2 regions of the Agromyces sp. Leaf222 genome follow, and region 2 is predicted to be linked to the other one. Evidence: riboswitches for the same ligand, from Rfam matches in the RefSeq annotation. Region 2 holds a riboswitch; the other holds the start of a gene.
What was found. A riboswitch is a leader RNA that binds a small molecule or an ion and turns the genes downstream of it on or off. The one in region 2 is predicted to bind thiamine pyrophosphate.

Region 1: it holds a riboswitch for thiamine pyrophosphate, as region 2 does, so the genes downstream of both, ASE68_RS08500 (ECF transporter S component) here and ASE68_RS15695 (MFS transporter) in region 2, are expected to answer to the same signal.

Annotation. Positions count from the first base shown of each region.
Region 1 covers NZ_LMKQ01000001.1:1,930,191-1,942,093, forward strand. Annotated here, with positions in the region: gene ligA (NAD-dependent DNA ligase LigA) at 1-1,104, shown strand, start outside; gene ASE68_RS08465 (alkaline phosphatase family protein) at 1,168-2,994, shown strand; gene gatC (Asp-tRNA(Asn)/Glu-tRNA(Gln) amidotransferase subunit GatC) at 3,075-3,377, shown strand; gene gatA (Asp-tRNA(Asn)/Glu-tRNA(Gln) amidotransferase subunit GatA) at 3,374-4,906, shown strand; gene gatB (Asp-tRNA(Asn)/Glu-tRNA(Gln) amidotransferase subunit GatB) at 4,906-6,423, shown strand; gene ASE68_RS08485 (hypothetical protein) at 6,641-7,240, shown strand; gene ASE68_RS08490 (DNA polymerase IV) at 7,285-8,643, shown strand; gene ASE68_RS08495 (hypothetical protein) at 8,674-9,018, shown strand; TPP riboswitch at 9,100-9,211, shown strand; gene ASE68_RS08500 (ECF transporter S component) at 9,249-9,893, shown strand; gene ASE68_RS08505 (ABC transporter ATP-binding protein) at 9,983-11,431, shown strand; gene ASE68_RS08510 (energy-coupling factor transporter transmembrane protein EcfT) at 11,428-11,903, shown strand, end outside.
Region 2 covers NZ_LMKQ01000002.1:153,472-165,374, forward strand. Annotated here, with positions in the region: gene ASE68_RS15675 (MFS transporter) at 1-379, shown strand, start outside; gene ASE68_RS15680 (GNAT family N-acetyltransferase) at 376-873, opposite strand; gene gap (type I glyceraldehyde-3-phosphate dehydrogenase) at 1,028-2,023, shown strand; gene ASE68_RS15690 (DMT family transporter) at 2,115-3,017, shown strand; gene ASE68_RS15695 (MFS transporter) at 3,082-4,422, opposite strand; TPP riboswitch at 4,413-4,509, opposite strand; gene ASE68_RS19945 (helix-turn-helix transcriptional regulator) at 4,598-5,044, shown strand; gene ASE68_RS15705 (ClpP family protease) at 5,171-5,776, opposite strand; gene ASE68_RS15710 (ClpP family protease) at 5,773-6,450, opposite strand; gene ASE68_RS20770 (hypothetical protein) at 6,630-7,952, shown strand; gene ASE68_RS15720 (PadR family transcriptional regulator) at 8,278-8,631, shown strand; gene ASE68_RS15725 (DUF1048 domain-containing protein) at 8,634-9,002, shown strand; gene ASE68_RS15730 (ABC transporter ATP-binding protein) at 8,999-9,835, shown strand; gene ASE68_RS15735 (ABC transporter permease) at 9,832-10,596, shown strand; gene ASE68_RS15740 (dihydrofolate reductase family protein) at 10,722-11,273, shown strand; gene ASE68_RS15745 (hemerythrin domain-containing protein) at 11,398-11,903, shown strand, end outside.

The sequences.
Region 1 (11,903 bases), on a different contig from region 2:
CTGCGCAAGGCCGGCGACGTGATCCCCGAGATCCTGGGCGCAGTCGAGCAACTGCGCGACGGCAACGAGGTCGAGTGGCACATGCCAGAGGTCTGCCCCGAATGCGGCACGCCGCTCCGGGCCATGAAGGAGGGCGACATCGACCTGCGGTGCCCGAACGCGGAGTCGTGCCCGGCGCAGGTGCGCGGGCGCGTCGAGCACATCGGCTCACGCGGAGGCCTCGACATCGAGGCGCTCGGCGAGGTCACCGCGGCAGCGCTCACGCAGCCCTCGTTCCCGGCCGAACCGCCCCTCCCGACCGAGGCGCGACTGTTCGAGCTCACGCTCGACGAGCTCGTGCCGATCGAGGTCGTCGTGCGCGATGCCGAGACCGGTGAGGCCAAGCTCGACGAGGCGACCGGTGAACCGGTCAGGCGCGCGCCGTTCCAGAAGGTCCGCATCACCTACCCGCCCGGCACCGAGACGCTGACGCCGGCCGAGCGGCGATCCGCCGGCGTGAAGAAGGACTTCCGCGAGGTCGGCCCGTCCGAGGCGGCGACCAAGCTCCTCGCCGAGCTCGAGAAGGCCAAGACGAAGCCCCTCTGGCGGCTCATCGTCTCGTTGAATATCCGTCACGTGGGTCCGGTCGCCGCGCGAGCGCTCGCGGACTGGTTCGGCTCCCTCGAGAGCGTCCGCGCCGCGACGCGCGACGAACTCGCCGAGGTCGACGGCGTCGGGGGCATCATCGCCGACTCGCTGCTCGAGTGGTTCGAGGTCGAGTGGCACCGCGAGATCATCGACCGGTGGACGGCGGCTGGGGTGAAGTGGCAGACCGACGGCCATCCGGGTCCGGGGGCCGCGGCCGCCGCCGGGGGCGTGCTCGCCGGTCTCACGGTGGTCGCGACCGGGTCGCTTGAGGGGTTCACCCGCGAGGGCGCCCAGGAGGCGATCATCAACGCGGGCGGCAAGGCGGCGTCGAGCGTCTCGAAGAAGACGGACTTCGTCGCGGCCGGGCCCGGTGCAGGGTCCAAGCTCGCCAAGGCCGAAGAACTCGGACTCCGCGTGCTCGATGCCGCGCAGTTCGCCATACTCGTGACACAGGGGCCCGCAGCGCTCGACGAGTAGCTGCGGAGCCGACGACCGGGCGGGAGGGGCCGCGGTCGAACCGAACGGCCGACGGGGGAGCAGATGACCGAAGAGACGACTTCGAGCGCCGACGCGCCGGATCACGGCGACGCATCAGGCGCGTCGAGCGCATCGGACTCGACCGAAGCGGAGGCGGTCCAGGCGTCCCCGGCCGAAGGAGCCTCGCGCAGGGACTTCCTGAAGCTCGGCGGTGCGGCGGCGGCCGGAGCGGTGGTCGGCGCCGGCGCCGGCGCATCGGCGGGGCTCGCCGTCGGCCATGCGCGCGGCTTCGCCGAGGGTTCCGACGAGTTCGCGGCGCTCACCCCTCGCGAGCAGGCCGGATTCGACCACCTCGTCGTCGTCATGGGCGAGAACCGGTCGTTCGACAACCTGCTCGGTTGGCTGTACACCCCCGACGACGTGCCCGCTGCGGGCTTCGACGGGCTCGCCTTCGGCACGTATTCGAACACCGGGCTCGACGGCACCGAGGTGCCGGTGCATGTGTACGAGGGCACGACCGACGAGATCATGGGCAAGCCCAACCCCGATCCCGGCGAGGAGTTCCCGCATGTGAACACCCAGCTGTTCGGCATCGTCGACCCGTCGACGAACTCCGAGGTCGAGGTCGGCGACATGGACGCGCCGTACAACGCACCCAAGCCGGGGCAGAAGCCGACGATGAAGGGCTTCCTCGACGACTACGTCATCAACTACGAGCGGCTGAAGAAGGGCAAGCAGCCCACGGCCGACGAGGCGAACCAGATCATGGGGTCGTTCTCGCCCGAGATGCTGCCGGTGCTCTCGACCCTGGCGAAGAACTTCGCCGTGTACGACGCCTGGCACTGCGGCGTGCCGTCGCAGACGTTCTGCAACCGCTCGTTCTTCCACGCGTCGACCTCGCACGGCTTCGTCACGAACAAGCACGGCGGCGGCTACCGCAAGTGGATCGACGCCGATCCGACGCCGACCGTCTTCAACCGGCTCGAGGAGGCCGGCGTGAGCTGGCGCATCTACTTCGACGAGCTCCAGCTCGTGTCGTTCACGGGCGTGCTGCACGCGCCGGTGCTCGAGCCGTACTGGCGAACCGAGCGGTTCGCGACCATGGAGCAGTTCTACGACGACGTGCGCACCGGCAGGCTCCCGGCCTATGCCTTCATCGAGCCGCGCATGGTCTACAACCACAACGACTTCCATCCGCCGTTCGGCAAGCTCCGCGAGTCCGACTTCGACGGCACCGAGATCATCGACAGCGCGGTCTCCGACGTCCGCGCGGGCGAGTTGCTCATCCACCGCATCTACGAGGCGGTCAAGACGAGCGCGAGCTCGGGCGGGTCGAACGCGCTGAACACGCTCCTGCTCATCACGTTCGACGAGCACGGCGGCACCTACGACCACGTGCCGCCGCCGGTCGCGACGCCGCCCCACGAAGACGAGGATCCCGGCGAGATGGGCTTCACCTTCGACCGGCTCGGATGCCGCGTGCCGGCCATCGCCGTCTCCGCCTACACGAGGGCGGGCACCGTCGTCCACGACGAGATGCACCACGCGGCGGTGATCGCCACGCTGGCGCGCCTGCACGGGCTGAAGCCGCTCACGCGTCGAGACGCGGGTGCGAACAACCTCTTCAACGCCGTCAACCTCGATGCGCCGCGACATCCGTCGACCTGGCCGTCGACGACGCCGCAGTACCTGCCGCCGAACCCGCAGGCCACGCCGCCGCACCCGGCCCACGTGCACAAGGACAAGCCGTTGAGTCCGCCCGCGCGGGGCCTGCTCGGCATGCTGCTGGCGCGCTTCGGGCAGGCCGACGAGCCGGAGCCCGAGACCTACGCCGACGCGTACCGGCTGCTGCACAAGTACGGCGACGGGCTCTTCGGCGTGCAGGGATAGGCCGGGTGCGGGGCCCGACGCGCCGCACGGCCCGCCGCCGATAGAATCGAAGCATCCCCATCACGAGACGACGGAGCAGCATGTCCGAAATCACTGCGGAGCAGGTCGCGCATCTCGCGAACCTCGCTCGCATCGCGCTCACCGAAGAAGAGATCGCGCACCTCACGACGGAGCTCGGCCAGATCATGCAGGCCGTCGAGACGGTCAGCGAGGTCGCGACCCCCGACGTTCCGCCGACCAGTCACCCGATCCCGCTGCAGAACGTGTTCCGCGCCGACGTGGTCGGCGATGATGTGCTGACGGCCGAGCAGGCCGTGGCCGGAGCACCGGCGGTCGACGGCACGCGGTTCGTCGTGTCGGCGATCCTGGGGGAGGAGCAGTGAGCGAGATCATCCGCCTGACCGCCGCCGAGCTCGGCGAGCGCATCGCCTCGGGCGACGTCTCGTCGGTCGAGGCCACGCGCGCCCACCTCGACCGCATCGCCGCCGTCGACGGCGCGGTGCACGCGTTCCTGCACGTCGACGCCGAGGGCGCCCTCGCGGCGGCCGCCGACGTCGACCGTCGCCGCGCGGCGGGCGAGGCGTTCGGCCCGCTGGCCGGCGTGCCCATCGCCGTGAAGGACGTGCTCGTCACCGAGGGCATGCCCTCGACCGCCGGTTCGCGCATCCTCGAGGGCTGGATCCCGCCGTACGACGCGACGCCGGTGCGCCTCGTGCGCGAGGCGGGCATGATTCCGCTCGGCAAGACCAACATGGACGAGTTCGCCATGGGCTCCTCCACCGAGCACTCCGCCTACGGGCCGACCCACAACCCGTGGGATCTCGACCGCATCCCCGGCGGGTCGGGCGGTGGCTCTGCGGCATCCGTCGCGGCCTTCGAGGCGCCGCTCGCGCTCGGCAGCGACACGGGCGGCTCGATCCGCCAGCCCGCCCACGTCACGGGCACGGTCGGCGTCAAGCCCACGTACGGCGCGGTGAGCCGCTACGGCTCGATCGCCCTCGCCTCCTCGCTCGACCAGATCGGCCCCGTCACGCGCACCGTGCTCGACGCGGCGCTGCTGCAAGACGTGATCGCCGGCCACGATCCTCACGACTCCACGTCGATCCCCGAGGCCTGGCCGTCGATGGCCGACGCGGTGCGCCGAGCGGATGTCGCGGGCGTGCGCATCGGCGTCGTGAAGCAGCTCGACTCCGACGGCGTGCAGGCGGGCGTGCGCTCGCGCTTCCACGAGGCGCTCGCCCTCCTCGAACGCAACGGCGCCGAGATCGTCGAGATCGACGCCCCGAGCTTCGAGTACGCGATCGCCGCCTACTACCTGATCCTCCCGGCCGAGGCCTCCTCCAACCTGGCGAAGTTCGACTCGGTGCGCTTCGGCCTCCGGGTCACGCCTGAGGGCGGCGGCACGGTCGAGCAGGTCATGGCGGCCACGCGCGAGGCCGGCTTCGGCCCCGAGGTCAAGCGACGCATCATCCTCGGCACCTACGCTCTGTCGGCCGGCTACTACGACGCCTACTACGGCAGTGCGCAGAAGGTGCGCACGCTCGTGCAGCGCGACTTCGACTCGGCCTTCGCGAAGGTCGACGTGCTCGCCACGCCGACGGCGCCGACGACCGCGTTCAAGCTCGGCGAGAAGCTCGACGACCCGCTGTCGATGTACCTCAACGATGTCGCGACGATCCCGGCGAACCTCGCCGGTGTTCCCGGCATCTCGCTGCCCGCGGGCCTCGCGCCCGAAGACGGCCTGCCCGTCGGCATCCAGTTCCTCGCGCCGGCGCGCCAGGACGCGCGCCTCTACAACGTGGGCGGGGCGCTCGAGCGCCTGCTCGAGGCCGAGTGGGGGGCGCCGCTGCTGAGCCGCGCGCCCGATCTGTCTTCGCATGAGATGGCTGCGGCCGAGGAAGGTGCACTCTGATGGCCCGCGCGGCACTCATGGACTTCGACAAGGCGCTCGAGCTCTTCGAACCGGTCATCGGGCTCGAGGTGCACGTCGAGCTGAACACCACGACGAAGATGTTCTCGTCGGCGCCGAACCCGGCGAACTCGGCGTTCCACGACGCGGCGCCGAACACGCTGATCACGCCCGTCTGCCTCGGCCTGCCGGGTTCGCTGCCCGTCGTGAACGAGCAGGCGATCCGCTCGTCGATCTCGCTGGGCCTCGCGCTCGGGTGCTCGATCGCCGAATCGAGTCGGTTCGCGCGCAAGAACTACTTCTACCCCGACCTGGCGAAGAACTACCAGATCTCGCAGTACGACGAGCCGATCGCGTTCGACGGCGAGGTCGAGGTCGAGCTCGAGAACGGCCGGATCTTCCAGGTGCCGATCGAGCGCGCCCACATGGAGGAAGATGCGGGCAAGCTGACGCACGTCGGTGGTGCGACCGGCCGCATCCAGGGCGCCGAGTACTCGCTCGTCGACTACAACCGCGCCGGCGTGCCGCTCGTCGAGATCGTCACGCGCCCGATCTTCGGTGCCGAGGCGGATGCCCCCGCGCTCGCGCGCGCCTACGTGTCGATCATCCGGGACATCGCACTCTCGCTCGGCATCTCCGAGGCGCGCATGGAGCGCGGAAACCTCCGCTGCGACGCGAACGTCTCGCTGCGCCCGCGCGGCCAGGAGAAGCTCGGCACCCGCACCGAGACGAAGAACGTGAACTCGTTCCGCTCGATCGAGCGCGCGGTCCGCTACGAGATCCAGCGGCAGGCGGCGATCCTCGCCGACGGCGGGTCGATCACCCAAGAGACGCGGCACTGGCACGAGGACACGGGCACCACGAGCGCCGGCCGTCCGAAGTCCGACGCCGACGACTACCGCTACTTCCCCGAGCCCGACCTGCTGCCGGTCGTGCCGTCGGCCGAGCTCATCGAACAGCTCCGCGCCGAACTGCCCGAGCCGCCGGCGGCTCGCCGTCGCCGGCTGAAGGGCGAGTGGGGCTTCACCGACCTCGAGTTCCAGGATGTCGTGAACGGCGGTCTCCTCGTCGAGGTCACCGAGACCGTGGCCGCCGGCGCGTCGCCCGCGGCCGCCCGCAAGTGGTGGACCGGCGAGCTCACCCGCCTCGCGAACACCCGAGACGCGGATGCCGCGTCGCTGGCGTCGCCGACCCACGTCGCCGAGCTCGCGGCCCTCGTCGAGGCCGGCACCCTCACCGACCGCCTGGCCCGCCAGGTGCTCGAGGGCGTCGTCGCCGGCGAGGGTTCGCCGCAGCAGATCGTCGACGCCCGCGGTCTCGCCGTGGTCTCCGACGACGGGGCCCTCATCGCGGCGATCGACCAGGCGCTGGCCTCGCAGCCCGACGTGCTCGAGAAGATCCGCGACGGCAAGGTCCAGGCCGCCGGCGCGGTCATCGGCGCGGTCATGAAGGCGATGCAGGGCAAGGCCGACGCGGCGCGCGTGCGCGAGCTCGTGCTCGAGCGGGCCACGGCCGAGTAACGACCCACCGGGCTCCCGTCTGCGGGCGGTGCATCGACCTTCGGTCGGGCACCGCCCGTCGTCGTCGATGCGGCCGTTCGCGGCATCCGGTGCTCGAGCCCTTCGACCGCAGGGCCGGGCCGTGCGTCTCGAGCGAGGGTCACCGGCCGCGCACTCACAGCGGGTTCGAGGCTGCGAACCCTAGGCTGGTCGTCCCCTGAACGATTGGTGAGCACTCATGGGTTTCCTGGATCGACTCTTCGGCGCACCCGACGACCGCGCAGCCCAGCCCGCGCGACCGATGCCGCAGGCACGCACCCAATCCGCTGACGAGCGCGCGATCGAGCGGTATCGCTACCTGCTGCGTACCGCCCCGCCCGAGTCGATCGAGGCCGTGCACACCGAGGCGTTCGCCAAGCTCACCCCCGAGCAGCGCGGGCAGGTCTATCGCGCGCTGGCCGCTCAGGCTCCTGCGGGCGAGCGGCTCGTCTCCGATGAGCCGGCGGTTCTGGCCCGTGCCGCGACGCGGGCCGAGCTGCGTGCGCCGGGCACGATGGAGCGAACGTTCCAGGCGACGGATGCCGCGAACGGCCGCCCGGCCTACGGCGGTCCGTCCTTCGGCTCCATGTTCGGCGGCTCGATGCTCGGCACGGTCGCGGGCGTCGTGGTCGGTTCGATGATCGCGCAGGCGTTCCTTCCCGGTCCCGACTTCGGCGGCGACGTCGCCGGCGGTGCCGCAGCGGACGCGTCCGGCACGGCCTCCGACGCATCGGGCGGCGACGGTGGCTTCGGCGGTGACTTCGGCGGGGGCGACTTCGGGGGAGACTTCGGCTTCTGAGCCCCGAGTCGGCGCATGACGGTGGCTGCGGGTAGGGTCACCACGTGAGCAAGCAGGACGGCTCGTCGAGACAGGTCACCACGGGGCCCGTCGATGATTCGGCGACCCCGATCCTGCACGTCGACATGGACGCCTTCTTCGTCTCGGTCGAGCTGCTCTCCAGGCCCGAGCTGCGCGGCAAGCCCGTGCTCGTCGGGGGCACGGCGGGCCGCGGCGTCGTCGCCGCCGCGAGTTACGAGGCGCGGCGCTACGGCGTGAACTCGGCCATGCCGATGTCGGTGGCGCTCCAGCGCTGCCCGAACGCGATCGTGCTGCGCGGCGACTACCCGTCGTACTCGACGTACTCGAAGCGGGTCATGGAGATCTTCGGGCAGATCACCCCGCTCGTCGAGCCGCTCTCGATCGACGAGGCGTTCCTCGACGTGTCGGGCGCCCGGCGCCTGCACGGCACGCCGGCCGAGATCGCGTGGACCATCCGCGAGCGCGTGCAGGCCGAGACCGGGCTCACCTGCTCCATCGGGGTCGCGGCCACGAAGTACGTCGCGAAGGTCGCCTCGGGGCGGGCGAAGCCCGACGGCATGCTCGTGGTGCCGGCGCACGAGACGGTCGCGTTCCTGCATCCGTTGCCGGTCTCGGCACTCTGGGGCGTCGGCAAGGTCACCGAGGAATCGCTGCTGCGGCTCGGCCTCCGCACGGTCGGCGACGTCGCAGCCATGCCGCCGGGCGCACTCGAGCGCGCGGTCGGTCCCTCGCTCGCGGCCCGGCTCGCCCACCTCGCCCGCGGCGAGGACCCCCGGGCGGTGCACACCGCGAGGGTCGAGAAGAGCATCGGGCACGAGCAGACCTTCGGGCACGACCTCGTCGATCCCATCGAGATCCGCCGTGAACTGCTGCAGCTCTCGGGCAACGTCGCCGTGCGCCTCCGCAAGGCCGGGCTCGTGGCTCGCACCGTCTCGCTCAAGCTGCGCTACGGCGACTTCCGCACCCTCACGAGGTCGCGCACGCTGGGCGAGCCGACCGATGTCGCGCGTCGCATCTACGACGAGGCGACCGAGGCGCTCGTCGGGCTCATCGGCGACGGTCAGCGGGTGCGACTGATCGGCGTGCGCGCCGAGAACCTCCGCGAATCCGGGTCGGGCGCGATGCTCTGGGACCCCGACGAGGAGTGGCGCGATGCCGAGCGCACGATCGATCGGGTCTCGGCGAAGTTCGGGCGGGGCGCCCTGCGTCCGGCATCGCTCGTGCAGCGCGAGCAGGTGCGCGAGCAGCGTCGCGCGGCACGGTCCGACGCTGGCGACTCCGCTGCGCCGCCGCCGCCGGCGGCGCGCCGCACTCGACCCGGTCGCGACGAGGGCGACGGTGACGCCCCCTTCGACCCGACCGCCGCCGGATGGGGCTGGTAGCCGCGCCCCGGCACGGGTAGCGTGGCCGACATGGCTGAACTCGTATTGGACCTGGCAGAGCGCGTCGCGGGCGTCGGAGTGAAGACCGCCTACGGCGACAAGATCGAGATCGACGGCGTCGAGGTGGTGCCCGTCGCCCTCGGCTACTACGGGTTCGGCGGGGGCAACGGCAATGGCGACGCCACGTCCAACTTCACCGGCAGCGGAAGCGGCGGCGCAGGAGGCGGGCTCTCGGTTCCGCTCGGCGCCTACGTCGGCGGCGGCGGGCGGGTGAGGTTCGAGCCGAACGTCATCGGGCTCGTGCTCGTCGCGACCCCCTTCGTGTTCGTCGTCGGGCACGCGTTGAAGTCGGTGATCCGCGCCCTCAAGCGCTGAGCCGAGCCCACTCGGAGGTCTGAACTCGCGGGCAGCGGCGATGCTCGTGCGCGAGCGACGGTGACGCCTGCGTGTACGCTGGTGCACGAACACGGGAGTCCGGTGAGCCGGGCTGAGAGGAAGGTTCTCAACCTTCGACCGTCGAACCTGATCTGGATCATGCCAGCGCAGGGAGGCATCCACATCTCAACAATCCCGTGCCGCTTTCCTTCGAACGAAAGGGCACGCCAGTGCACACATCCACCAACCGGGCCGCAGCCACCGCAGCACCCGGGTCCTCCGTCTCGTCGTCGCCGCGCTTCCGCTGGCGCGTCGTCGACATCGTCGTGGCGAGCGTCATCGGCGTCGCCGTCGGCGTCGTCTTCTGGGCCTGGGGCGTGGTGTGGGGGCCCATCTCCGCGCCGATCGAGGCGCTGCTCCCCGGACTGCAGGCGGCTCCCGCGGCGCTCTGGGTCATCGCCGGCGTGCTGGGCGGGCTCATCATCCGCAAGCCCGGCGCCGCGCTCTACACCGAGCTCGTCGCGGCCGTGGTCTCCGCGCTCATCGGGAGCCAGTGGGGTGGGCTGCTGACCATCGAGGCGGGCCTCGTGCAGGGGCTCGGCGCCGAGCTCGTGTTCGCGATCTTCCTCTACCGCAACTGGCGGTTCCCGGTCGCGCTCCTCGCGGGGGCGGGTGCCGGGCTCGCGATGGCGATCAACGACCTCGTGCTCTACTACGCCGGCGCTGCGCCGCTGTTCTCGACGATCTACACGATCTCCGCGGTCCTCGGCGGCGCGGTGATCGCCGGCGGCCTGTCCTGGCTCGCGGTTCGCGGACTCGCACGGGCTGGGGCGCTCGACCGGTTCGCCGCCGGGCGTGAGCTGCGGACGGTCTAGCCGCCGTGCACGGCGACTCGCGCCCACCGGCCGCTTCCGTCAGCGCACGCGGCTGGGGATGGCGTCACGGAGGGCGGCGCCACCCGGCCGTGCAGCACCTCGACCTCGAGATCGGCCCAGGCGAACGCGTGCTGCTCCTCGGCGCCTCGGGGGCCGGCAAGTCCACGCTGCTGCACGGTATGGCCGGCGTGCTCGGCGGCGACGACGACGGGGAGACGCTCGGCGAGCTGCTCGTCGACGGCCGGCATCCCGCCGCCATCCGCGGCCGGGCCGGGCTCGTGCTGCAGGACCCCGACGCGCAGGTGATCATGGCGCGCGTCGGCGACGACGTGGCATTCGGGCTCGAGAACCTCGGGGTCGCGCGCGACGAGATCTGGCTGCGGGTTCGCTCGGCGCTCGATGCCGTCGGCCTCGACCTCCCGCTCGGGCACGCCACGGCCGAGCTCTCGGGCGGCCAGCGTCAGCGCCTCGCCCTCGCCGGCGTGCTCGCCATGCGGCCGGGCCTGATCCTGCTCGACGAGCCGACCGCGAACCTCGACCCCGAGGGCGTCCGCGAGGTGCGCGACGCCGTCGCCGCGGTCGCGTCGGCCACCGGCACGACGCTCGTCGTCGTCGAGCACCGGGTCTCGACCTGGCTTCCGGTGGTCGACCGCGTCGTGGTGCTCGGCGCGGCGGGCGGCGTGCTCGCCGACGGTCGCCCGTCCGAGGTGCTCGCCGAGCGTGCCGACGAGCTCCGCACGGCCGGCGTCTGGCTGCCAGACGAGGTGCCGTGGCGTGCACCCGCAGCGGCGGCCGGCCCGCGGCATCCGCTGCTCGAGGCTTCGGCGCTCGACATCGGGCGCACCGCCGGCGCTCCCGTGCAGCTCGGCATCGACCTGACCGTCGACGCCGGGCGCGTGCTGGCGATCGCCGGCCCGAACGGCGTCGGCAAGTCGACCCTGGCGCTGACCCTCGCGGGCCTGCTCGAGCCCCAGGGCGGCGACCTCGCGGCATCCGAACTCCTGACGCGTGGCCTGCGCCCAGAACCGTGGCGCTGGCGTTCGCGAGACCTCCTCACCCGCATCGGCACCGTGTTCCAGAGCCCGGAGCACCAGTTCCTGACGGGCTCGGTGCGCGCCGAGCTCGAGGTCGGTCCGCGCGCCCTCAAACTCGGCGCCGGTGAGCGACGGGCCCGCACCGACGAGCTGCTCGGCGTGCTTCGGCTCGACCATCTCGCCGGGGCGAACCCGTTCACCCTCAGCGGGGGCGAGAAGCGACGGCTCTCGGTCGCCACCGCGATCGCGACGCGACCCCGCGTGCTCGTGCTCGACGAGCCCACCTTCGGACAGGATGCCGCGACCTGGCGCGAGCTCTCGAAGCTGCTCGTCGGCCTCCGTGACGACGGCGTGGCCCTCGTCGCGGTGACGCACGACGAGGTCTTCGTCGACGCGATCGCCGACGACCGGTTCGAGTTGCGCCCGCGCGAACAGGGTGCCTCGACCCAGGCGGCGACCACCTCGGCGGGCGTCGCCGAGCGCAGGGGAGGTTCCGGCCGATGAGCATCGCGAGCATCCGACCCGGCTTGCCCCTCGCCGCCGTGAACCCGGTCGCGAAGGTCGCGGCCACCGTGCCGCTCAGCATCGTGCTGATCCTCACCCTCGATGTCGTGTCGGCGACCGTCGCGATCGTCTGCGAGCTGCTCGTGTTCACGCTCATCGGCCTCGGCGGACTGCTCTGGTCGCCCCGAACACTGCCCGTGTGGATCGCGGCGCCCCTGACCGGGCTCAGCATGGTGCTCTACGGTGCGCCGTCGGGCGCGACGCTCTGGGACTTCGGGCTCATCCACGTGACCGAGGGGTCGGTGCAGATCGGCCTCGCCACGACGGCCCGCGTGATCGCGATCGCCCTGCCCGCGGTGGTGCTGTTCCTCACGATCGACCCGACCGACTTCGCCGACGGGCTCGCCCAGACGCTGCGGCTGCCCGCCCGGTTCGTGCTCGGCGCCCTCGCCGCGCTCCGCCTGGTCGGGTC
Region 2 (11,903 bases):
CGCCCGCACCGCCTGGGCGCTCGTCGTCTCGTCGGCGGCGACCGGGCTCGCGCTCGCGGCGCTCGCCATGGTCGGCGGCGATCCGGTGCTCGGCGTCATGGTCGTCGTGGCCTGGGGGCTCGCATCGGGGGCCGTGCCGCCGCTCGCGCAGACGCTGATCCTGCAGCTCGCCGGGCCGGAGCGGCGCGATCTCGCGGGGGCGCTGATCCCCGTGGTGTTCAACCTCGGCATCGCGGTGGGCGCCGGCGCCGCGTCGGGCATCGTCGGCGGCGCCGGCATCGCACCGCTGCCCGCGTTCGGTGCGACGGTCGTCGCGGCATCCGTCGTCGGACTCGTCATCGTGGCGAGCCGCGTGGGTTCCCCGGCCCGCGGGCGCTAGAGGTCGAGCACGCTCCAGACCACGTCGCCGTGCTCATCGGTGGTCGTGTGGTCGCGGCGGAAGCCGATCTTCTCGAGCACGCGGAACGACGGCGCGTTCCAGGCGCGAACCGTCGACCAGAGTCGCGTGCGTCCGGTGTCGCGGGCGGCATCGACGATGGCGGCGGCGGCCTCGGTGGCGTACCCGTGTCCGTGCGCGCTGCGCAACAGTTCGTACGCGAGCTCGGGCTCGTCGATGGTGGCGCGCCCGATGACGAGGCCGCAGTAGCCGAGGAAGTCGTCGGTGCCTCGCCGCCGCAGGGTCAGGAGGTGGATGCCGCGCCCGGGTGCGCTCTCGCGGGCACCGCGGATCTCCTCGCGCGCCTCGTCGAGGGTCGGCATCTCGCCGCTGCGTTCGCCGACGAGGGCGCGGTAGCCCGCCGCGTCGGTCTCGTCCCACAACCGCAGCGTGAGGCGTTCGGTCTCCAGCGAGAACGGCATCGGTCGGTACGGCATCCCGTTCAGGCTATCGGGCGGAGCGATCGTGCCGAGGGCGAGCATCGGATGTCGCAAGCATGGCGAGATCCTTTCGGGACGCGTCTTTCAGGCCACTGTCGCCGAAGGACGAACCAGCGCAGAGTTGAGCCGTATCCCACGAAAGGACCCACGAATGACCCGCATCGCCGTCAACGGCTTCGGACGCATCGGACGCAACACCCTCCGCGCCCTCCTCGAGCGCGACTCCGACCTCGAGGTCGTGGCCGTCAACGACCTCACCGACCCGAAGGCGCTCGCACAGCTGCTGCGCTTCGACAGCACCGCCGGCCGCCTCGGCCGCACCGTCGAGGTCGACGGCGACACGCTCGTGGTCGACGGCCGCCGCATCAAGGTGCTCGCCGAGCGCGACCCCGCGAACCTGCCATGGGCCGAGCTCGGCGTCGAGATCGTGCTCGAGTCCACCGGCCGCTTCACCTCGAAGGAGGCCGCCTCGGCGCACCTCGCCGCCGGCGCGAAGAAGGTGCTCGTGAGCGCCCCGGCCGACGGCGCCGACGTCACGCTCGTCTACGGCGTCAACACCGACGCGTACGACGCGGCGACGCACACCGTCGTCTCGAACGCCTCCTGCACCACGAACGCGCTCGCGCCGCTCGCCAAGGTGCTCGACGACCTCGCCGGCATCGAGCACGGCTTCATGACCACGGTGCACGCCTACACGCAGGAGCAGAACCTGCAGGACGGCCCGCACCGCGACCCCCGCCGCGCCCGCGCCGCCGGCGTGAACATCGTGCCGACGACCACCGGCGCCGCCAAGGCGATCGGCCTCGTGCTGCCCGGCCTCGACGGCAAGCTCTCGGGCGACTCGATCCGCGTGCCCGTGCCCGTCGGCTCGATCGTCGAGCTGAACACGACCGTGGCCAAGGACGTGACCCTCGACGAGGTGCTCGATGCCTACAAGGCCGCCGCGGCAGGCCCGCTCGCGGGCGTGCTCGAGTACTCCGACGACCCGCTGGTCTCCTCCGACATCACCGGCAACCCGGCGTCGTCGATCTTCGACGCCGCGCTCACCCGCGTCGACGGCCGCCACGTCAAGGTCGTCGCCTGGTACGACAACGAGTGGGGCTTCTCGAACCGCGTCATCGACACGCTCGAGCTGCTCGCCGGCTGACTCGGATGAACCGAAGGGCCCTCCGCCGAGATGTTCGGCGGAGGGCCCTTGCGCGCGTGAGGATGTCGGCGGCGTGCGCCAGACTGGGCCGGTGACGCGTCGTGGAGTCCTGCTGTTCGCCGCGCTCGGCATCGCGTGGGGCATCCCCTACCTGTTCATCAAGATCGCGGTGAGCGAGCTCGAGCCCACGATGGTGGTGCTCGGGCGATCCGCGCTGGCCGCCGTGCTGCTGCTGCCGCTCGCGCTCCTGCGGCGCGAGATCGTGGTCGTCGTGCGTCGGTGGAAGCCGATGCTCGCGTACACGATCGTCGAGATCGTGCTGCCCTGGTACTTCCTCAGCTCGGCCGAGCAGCAGTTGCCGAGCTCGACGGCCGGCCTCCTGCTCGCCGCCGTGCCGCTCGCGGGCGTCGCGATCGCGTTCGCGATGGGCCGACCCGAGCGGCTCAGCGGCTCGAACTGGCTCGGCATCGCGGTCGGCATGCTCGGCGTCGCCGCCCTCGTCGGGCTCGATGTCGCCGGGTCCGACCTCGGCGCCGTGGCCGAGATGTCCGTCGTGGTCGTCGGCTACGCGCTCGGCCCGGCGATCCTCGCGCGTTGGATGCCCGACCTGCCCGGCATCGGCGTGGTCGCCGTGTCGCTGGCCGCCGCCGCGATCATCTACGTGCCGTTCGTGTTCGCCACCTCCGCGTGGCCGACCGCCTGGCCGTCGACCCCGGTCGTGGTCTCGATCATCGTGCTCGCCGTCGTGTGCAGCGCCCTCGCGTTCGTGCTCATGATCGCGCTCATCGGCGAGATCGGCCCGGTGAAGGCGACCGCGATCACCTACGTGAACCCGGCCGTCGCGATCGCCGCCGGCGTGCTCGTGCTCGGCGAGCGCATCACCGTCTGGACCGTCGTCGGGTTCGTGTTCGTGCTGGCCGGGTCGTACCTCGTCACGCGCCGTCGCCGCGATCCCGTCACCGCCGGCGCGCCCGAACCCGCGCCTGTCGAGTAGCCGGGCCGGCTCGCTCCTCGACCTGTGCCCGCCCGCTGCGGCATCAGGGCCGACGGGCTCCGCGTCAGGTCCGTCGTGCGAGCAGCGCCCCGACGATGCCGAGCGCGGCGGCGGCGACCATCAGCGCGGCGACCGGCCACCAATGCCCCGTCGTCGCGACGAGCCATGCGGCGAGCAGCGGCGAGAGGCCGCCGCCCACGATCGCCCCGGCCTCGCGCCCCATCGTGATGCCCGAGTAGCGCACGCGCGCGTCGAAGAGCGAGGCGAACCACATCGGCTGCACGCCGTCGGCCGCGGCGTTCACGATGCCGATCGCCAGCGCGACCACGCCGATGACGAGCGCGGCCGAGCCGGTGTCGAGCGCGAGGAACAGCGGCACGGCGATCACGGCGAGGCCGCCGAGCGCGGCGACGGTGAGCCGCACCGGTCCGACGCGCTCGCCGACGCGCCCCCAGAGCGGGCAGGCGACGACGGCGATGCCCGCCCCGACGAGCAGGGCGGTGAGCGTGACCCAACGCTCGAGCCCGAGGCTCGCGGCGTAGCTCAGGCAGAACACCGACACGAGGTAGAAGGTCGTGTTCTGGCCGGCGCGCACGAGGAAGACGGCGAGCACGTTGCGCGGCCGACGAAGCACCTCCCCGAGCGGATGCCGCGCCGTGCGCCGCAGCTCGAGCAGCGCCGTGAACTCGGGGGACTCGTCGACGCGGCGGCGCAGGTACACGCCGACGCCGACGAGCACGAGGCTCGCCAGGAACGGGATCCGCCAGCCCCACGCCAGCAGCTGCTGCTCGTCGAGCACGGCCACCAGCACCACGAACGCGAGGTTGCCGAGGATCAGCCCGACGTAGAGCGCGCTCTGGATGAGCCCGCCGCGCACGCCGGGGCGGCCGGGGGAGCTCTCGAGCGCGAGCAGCACGGCCCCGCCCCACTCGCCGCCGGTCGCGGCGCCCTGCGCGAGCCGCAGCACCACGAGCAGGGCCGGCGCGAGCGCTCCGATCTGCGCGTACGTGGGCAGCAGCCCGATGAGCGCGGTGGCCACGCCCATCAGCAGCAGGGTTCCGAGCAGGGTCGCCCGACGGCCGTACCGGTCGCCGAGGTGGCCGGCCACGAGCCCGCCGAGCGGGCGCGCGAGGAACCCGGTCGCGAACACGGCGAACGAGAGCAGCACGCCGGTCAGCTGGTCCTCGCCCGGGAAGAACAGCGCCGGGAACACGAGCGCCGCGGCCGTGCCGTAGAGGAAGAAGTCGTACCACTCGAGGGCCGTGCCGATCGAGGCGGCGGCGACGGCGCGACGGGCGCGGTCGGGCGCTCCGAGGCCGGGCGGCGCGTCACGGCCGAGCGCACCGGGGTCGGTGCCGGGCAGCGTCGGCGGGTGGGCAGGGTCGACGTACGCGCGATCGTTCATCGCGACATCCCTTCGCTAGTCCGAACTAGATCAGGTTCGACGGGTGTGATCTCAGCCGCGCGGATCGCGGCACCCCGTGTCACTGCCCGCGAGCCTAGCGGGTCGCCGAGCCGGCCGGATTCTGCCCTGAGCGGATGCGCGAGACATCCGCCCGACGTCTGGGTAGCCTCGCGACATGGGCGCGGAACAGCGGGGTGCGATGGGGCGGCAGGGCGACGAGCGGATGCCGCGGCGCATCGTTCCACGTACGCGCACGCCGCTCTGGCGGGAGGCGCTCGGCGCGTTCCTGCGACGCGAGCGGCTCGCGCAGGAGCGGATCCTCACCGACGTCGCGAGTGCCGCCGGCGTGTCGACCCAGTACCTCTCCGAGATCGAGCGCGGCCGCAAGGAGCCCTCGAGCGAGATCCTCGCGGCGGTGACCGAGGCGCTCGGACTCACCCTCCTCGATGTCGCGGCCGGCGTGGCCGGCGAGCTCGGTCGCGACGAGGTGCGCGTCGCCCCGCGCCCGCTCATCGTGCTCGACCTCACGGCGCGCGGCGACTCCGCCGCGCGCGGTCCCGGGCACCACGAGACCTCCTCCCCGGTCGCGGGCTCCATGCACGACGTACTCCTCGCGGCCTAGCCCCACCACCACCAGCCGCCCGCTGACCTTTTCAGGACCACATCGGTCAGAGCTGCAATATGCGTCCATGACCGCTGTGGTCCTGAAAAGGTGCAGGTGCGCCTGCGGGTTCGCCTACGGGTTCGCCTACGTGTTCGCACCCGGACGCTGCACCGCGACCACGCGATCGACGAGCCCGTACTCCACGGCGCCCGCCGCATCGAGGATGAGCTCGCGATCGGTGTCGAGCCGCACCTGCTCGCGGGTGCGCCCGGTGTCATGCGCGAGCACCTCCTCGAGCTCGCCGCGCACGCGCAGCACCTCGTCGGCGTGGATGATCAGGTCGGGGATCGAGCCGCGACCCTGGGTCGACGGCTGGTGCAGCACCGCTCGGCCGTGCCGCAGGATGCCGCGCATGCCGGGTGCCCCACCCGCGAGCAGCATCGCGGCCGGTCCGCCGGCCTGCCCGACGCAGGTCGTCGCGACGACGGGGCGGATGTGCTGGATCGTGTCGTACACCGCGAGCGCCGCGTGCGGCGAGCCGCCGGGGGAGTTGATGTAGAGGTGCACGGGCGCCTCCTGGCTGTCGGCCTCGAGGTGCAGCAGCTGCGCGATGAGCACGTTCGCGACGCCGTCGTCGATCTCGGTTCCGAGCGTGATGATGCGCTCGCCGAGCAGGCGGCTGTACACGTCGAGCGTGCGCTCCATGCCGCCGCGGCGCTCGACCACGTAGGGGATCGGGTAGCTGCTCATGCGAGCACCCCCTGCGCGGCTGCGGCATCGGCGAGCGGGTGGCTCGCGACATCCGTTCGGAACCCGGGCCCGAGCATGCGCCCACGCGCACCCGGGTAGATGTCGATCGCGTCGTGCACGATCCGGTCGATGAAGCCGTACCGCACGGCCTCCTCGGCCGAGACCCAGCGGTCGCGCAGCGAGTCCTCGGTGATGCGCTCGAGCGGCTGGCCGGTGTGCTCGGCGAGCAGTGCGAGCATCGTGTCGCGCGTCTCGCGCAGGTCGTCGGCCTGCAGTTCGACGTCGACCGCGGTGCCCCCGATGCCGGCCGAACCCTGGTGCATGAGGATCCGCGCGTGCGGCAGGGCCACACGCTTGCCGGGCGTTCCGGCCGAGAGCAGGAACTGGCCGGCGCTCGCCGCCATGCCGATCGCGACGGTGGCGACGTCGTTCGGGATCGCCTTCATCACGTCCATGATCGCGAGCATCGCCGTCACCGAGCCGCCGGGCGAGTTGATCCAGAACGCGATGTCGCGCTCCGGGTCCTCGGCCGAGAGCAGCAGCAGCTGGCTCGTCAGGCGGTTGCCGAGGTTCTGGTCGAGCTCGGTGCCGAGCACGACGACGCGCTGGCGGAACAACTGGGTCGAGAGGTCCGCATCGATCGGATGCAGCGGGGCCGGGGTGTCTTCGCTCATGCCTCCAGCGTGCGCTGAGCGGATGCCGCGGGCCAGCGTTTCCGCCGTGGGCAGAGCTGCCGTGGGCTGAACCGTCCGCCCCGTTCGGCGCGCGAGGATGCCCCGGCGGCGACCCTCTCGTAGGATCGGACTGCGCTTCGGCGCCGCCCCCAACCCGACCCCCACGGCCAGGAGCCTGAGTGACGACATCCGTTGACGACCCGCCCCCCGGTCGTCGTGCGGCCGCACGCGCGTCAGCGGCGACCCATCGGCGAGCCTCCGACGGCGGTCGATTCCGCTACCACGTCTGCTCGCTCGAGCCCGGCGGCGAGTACGAGGAGACCATCGTCGAGCTCGAGGTCGACGGCGCTCCGAGGTTCTTCGCGACCGAGACCGGCGCCCGCATGACCGAGGTGCCCGAGCGCTACGTGACCGTGCGCCGCATGAGCGAGATCCGGTCGATGCACGAGCTCGACGTCGACGAGATGGCCGAACTCGAGGAGGAGCTCGGCTTCGAACGACCGGTGGCCGGGCACGATCCACTGGCCGACCCCGCGTGGACCGAGCTCCTCGACGAGCGCGATCGGGTCGCCGGTTCGACCGGGCCGGTGACGCCGCTGCGCGCGACCGGGCCGGTGACGCCGCTGCGCGCGACCGGGCCGGTGACGCCGCTCGCGCCCGCGCCGGCCGAGCCGGACGAGCCGGACGAGCCGGACGAGCCGGACGAGCGCATCGACCTCGTCGTGCCGCGCGCGGCCGCAGATCCCGCCGATCCCGAAGACCTCGAAGACCCCGAAGAGACGACCGAACCGGCAGGCGCCGACGCCCCTGCACGCAGTACGAAGGACGTGGACATGACGATGGAATCCGACGCCGACTGGACCTTCGAGCAGTTCGAGGCGGTGGTCGCGGGCTCCGCTCCGGCGCCCGCTCCGGTCCGACCGATTCCGCCGGCGCCCGTCGCTGCGGCGTCGGCCGTGGCCGCACCGGCGGCGGCACCGGCGGCGGCACCGGCACCGGCACCGGCACCGGCCCCGGCAGCAGCGCCCGCCGCGGCATCCGCTCGCCCGTCCGCCCCCGCCGCGACCGCGGCCGCCATGCAGATCGGTCTCGCGCAGGGCATCGCGTACGTCGCGCACCGCGGACAGACCGACAAGCTCGGCGCCGAGTACATCGATCACCCGGGCCGGGTGGCCGAGACGTTCGACCCGGTGGCCCAGCCCGTCGAGGTCGCGGTCGCGTGGCTGCACGACGTGCTCGAAGACACCGACCTCACGGCGCAGCGTCTGCGCGAGGCTGGAGTCGCACCCGAGGTCATCGACGCGGTGCAGCTGCTCACCCGCACGCCCGACGTGCCCGAGGCCGAGTACTACGCGCGCATCCGCACCAACGCCGTGGCGCGCAGCGTGAAGCTCGCCGACATCGCCGACAACACGGCGCCCTGGCGCCTGCGCAAGCTCGACCACGAGACGCAGGCGCGTCTCGCCGAGAAGTACGCGAAGGCGCGCGCGGCGCTCGCCTGAGTTTCTTCCTGCTGACGGATGCCGCGGGCCAACGCCTGCGGCCATCCTGACCGTCTCCGGCTGCGCGCCGCGCTGACCGCGGCTCTTCCGGCGAGTCCGTCGCGCCCGGCGCCGGTGTCCGTCGTGCCGTCGCGCCCGCCACCGGTGTCCGTGGCCGTCGTGCCGTCGCGCCCGCCACCGGCGTCCGTCGTGCCGTCGCGCCCGGCCCGCCACCGGCATCCGTCGCGCCTGCGAACTTCTTCGCTATTCAGTGTTGCTATCTACCGGTACTCATGCTTACTATGTACCAGTAGTCAGCAACACCGAGTAGCAGAAGGAGGATTCCATGGGCAAGCAGACGACCGAGATGCTGAAGGGCACGCTCGAGGGCATCGTCCTCGCCATCCTGGCCATGCAGCCGGCTTACGGGTATGAGATCACCGCCCGGCTCCGCGACCAGGGCTTCTCCGACATCGCCGAGGGCACGATCTATGCCCTGCTGGTCCGCATCGAGCAGCGCGGCCTCGTCGACGTCGAGAAGGTCCCGTCCGAGAAGGGCCCGCCGCGCAAGGTCTACGCGTTGAACGCCACGGGCGGCGAGTACCTCGACGAGTTCTGGGGAACGTGGACCTTCCTCGCAGAACGCATCGAACAGCTCCACCACGACATCGAATCGAAGCAGCAAGCAGAAGGAGAATGACCATGGCCGCGAAGTGGATCGAAGCCCTCACCGGCTCGCTCGAGCAGAAGAAGCAGTACAAGGAAGCCAAGGCGCGCATCGAGGCACTGCCCGCGCCGTATCGCGAGGCGGCGAACGCCGTCAACCGGTACCTCATGTACTACGGCGGCGTCACCGACGGCGACACGATCGTGCAGATGTTCCTCGACAACGCCGACCTCTGGGAGCGCGCGGCGATCGACGGCACGTCCGTCAGCGAGATCGTGGGCGACGACCCCGTCGAATTCGCCGAGGCCTACGCCCAGGCGTACGGCGGCACGCAGTGGATCGACAAGGAGCGCGCCCGTCTCGTCAAGGACATCGACGACGCCAAGCGAAAGGAACAGCGATGACCACCGACCAGGCCCTTCCCGCCATCCGGGTTCAGGGCATCGAGAAGTCCTTCAAGGACCTGCACGTGCTGCGGGGCGTCGACTTCGAGGTGACGCGGGGCAGCATCTTCGCCCTCCTCGGCTCGAACGGCGCCGGCAAGACGACGCTCGTGCGCATCCTGTCGACGCTGCTGAAGGCCGATGCCGGCACCGCGACGGTGCACGGCTTCGACGTCGCCGCGAAGCCCAACGACGTGCGCGAGTCGATCAGCCTCACCGGTCAGTTCGCCGCCGTCGACGAGGTGCTCACCGGGCGCGAGAACCTCGTGCTCGTCGCGAAGCTCCGCCACCTGAAGAACCCGGGCGCGATCGCCGACGACCTGCTCGCCATGTTCGGGCTCACCGAGGCCGGCGGCCGCAGGGCGGCGACCTACTCGGGCGGCATGCGTCGCCGGCTCGACATCTCGATGAGTCTGATCGGCGACCCGCCGGTCATCTTCCTCGACGAGCCGACCACGGGCCTCGACCCGCAGGCGCGCATCGAGGTGTGGCAGACCGTCAAGCAGCTCGCGAAGGGCGGCACGACCGTGCTGCTCACCACGCAGTACCTCGATGAGGCCGAGCAGCTCGCCGACCGCATCGCGATCCTGCACGAGGGCCGCATCATCCAGAACGGCACCCTCGCCGAACTCAAGCAACTGCTGCCGGCCGCGAAGGTCGAGTACGTCGAGAAGCAGCCCTCGCTCGAGGACGTCTTCCTCACGCTCGTCGGACACACCGGCGAGGCAGCAACGGACGATGCCGACACGACCCGCGCGAGCGGTTCGGCCTCGGCAGGAAAGGAACTCCGATGACCACCCACGTCCTCGGCGACACCCGGGTGCTCACGGCCCGGTCGCTGACCCACATCCTCCGCAGCCCCGACACGATCATCACCACGGCGGTCACCCCGATCGCACTGATGCTGCTGTTCGTGTACGTGCTGGGCGGCGCGATCAACACCGGATCCGACGAGTCGTACATCAACTACATGCTCCCGGGAATCCTGCTGATCACGATCGCGTCGGGCGTCGCATACACGTCGTACCGGTTGTTCCTCGACCTGCAGGGCGGCATCTTCGAGCGGTTCCAGTCCATGCCGGTCGCGAGATCGAGCATGCTCTGGGCGCACGTGCTCACGTCCCTGGTGGCGAACCTCGCTTCGATGGCGATCGTGATCGGCGTCGCGCTGATCATGGGGTTCCGCACCGGGGCGTCGGTGGCGGCGTGGCTCGCGGTCATCGGCATCATGGTCCTGTTCACCCTCGCCATGACCTGGCTCGCCGTGGTCGCCGGACTCTCGGCGAAGACCGTCGACGGCGCGAGCGCGTTCAGCTACCCGCTGATCTTCCTGCCGTTCATCAGTTCGGCCTTCGTGCCGACGGAGTCGATGCCCGCGCCGGTCGCCTGGTTCGCCGAGAACCAGCCCGTGACCTCGATCGTCGACACGACGCGGGCCTTGTTCGCCGGCCAACCGGTGGGCAGCGACATCTGGATCGCCCTCGCCTGGCTCGTCGGCATCCTCGTCATCGCCTACGTGTGGGCCGTCGCGATCTACCGCCGCAAGTTCAGCTGAGCACCACGGCAGCACCGAAACGGGCGCGAGCGGATGTCGATTCCGCTCGCGCCCGTTCGACGCTTGAATGAGAGCGGATGTCCCGCCTCACGTCCCGCACACCACCGAAGGAAGCGAGCAGCACCATGCGCCCCATCATCGTCACCGAGTTCCTGAGCCTCGACGGCGTCGTCGACTCCCCCGGAGGAGGCGAGCACCCGCGCGCGGGCTGGACCTTCAAGGAGGTGCCGTTCGTCGCCGAAGCGTACGAGATGAAGGGAACCGAGCAGCTCGCGGCATCCGCCATGCTGCTCGGTCGCGTGAGCTATGACGAGTTCGCGCCCATCTGGCCGACGATGGACGAGTTCGCCGAATACAACGCGATGCCGAAGTACGTCGTCTCGTCGACCCTGACCGACCCCGAATGGAACAACTCGCACGTGCTGCGCTCGCTCGACGAGGTCGCCGAGCTGCGCAACGGCGAGGGCGGACCGATCATCGTGCACGGCAGCGCGACGCTCGCGCAGGGGCTCGCCGCGGCCGGCCTCGTCGACCGCTACCACCTGCTGATCTTCCCGGTCACGCTCGGCAGCGGCAAGCGGCTCTTCGACGGCAACGCGACGGGCACGCTGAAGCTCGTCGACCAGGCCGTGTACGATAACGGCATCATCAAGGCCGTCTACGACGTCGAGTACTGAGGCCGGTATCCGGGCGCGAACCTGAGCGAGCGGATGCCGCGGGCGGGCGTCCGCGGCTCCCTTGCCGCCCGACGCCGGGCCGGAGTAGCCTCCGATCGCCTGTTCATCGTCGATCGGAGCCCACGTGCCTGCTGCAGCCCTTCCCTCGAGCGGTGACGCCGTTCCCCGCGGTGCGAAGACCTGCGATGCGCGCGGCATGGCCGAGATCCATCGCCTGTTCAAGGCTGGGTTCGGCGAAGGCGCCGCGCTCGTGAACGGCGTCGCCGAGGCGGATGCCGCGCACGCCGACGTCGTCGGCGACCACCTCGCGATGCTCTCGACGAGCCTGCACGCCCACCACGAGGGCGAGGACGCGCGGCTCTGGGATCCGCTCGAGCAGCGCGCTCCCGCGTGCGCGGTGCACGTGGAGCGCATGAAGGCGCACCACGCCGAACTGCTCGTGCACCTCGTCGCGCTCGACGCCGCGCTGCCGGCCTGGCGCACGAGCGGAGCCACGGTGGACGCGGCATCCGTGCTCGCAGCGCTCGAAGGGGTGAACGCGGCGCTCGCCGTGCACCTGCCCGACGAGGAGGCGAACATCGTGCCGGTCATGGAGCGCACGCTCACGCAGGCCGAGGTCGACTGGTTCGG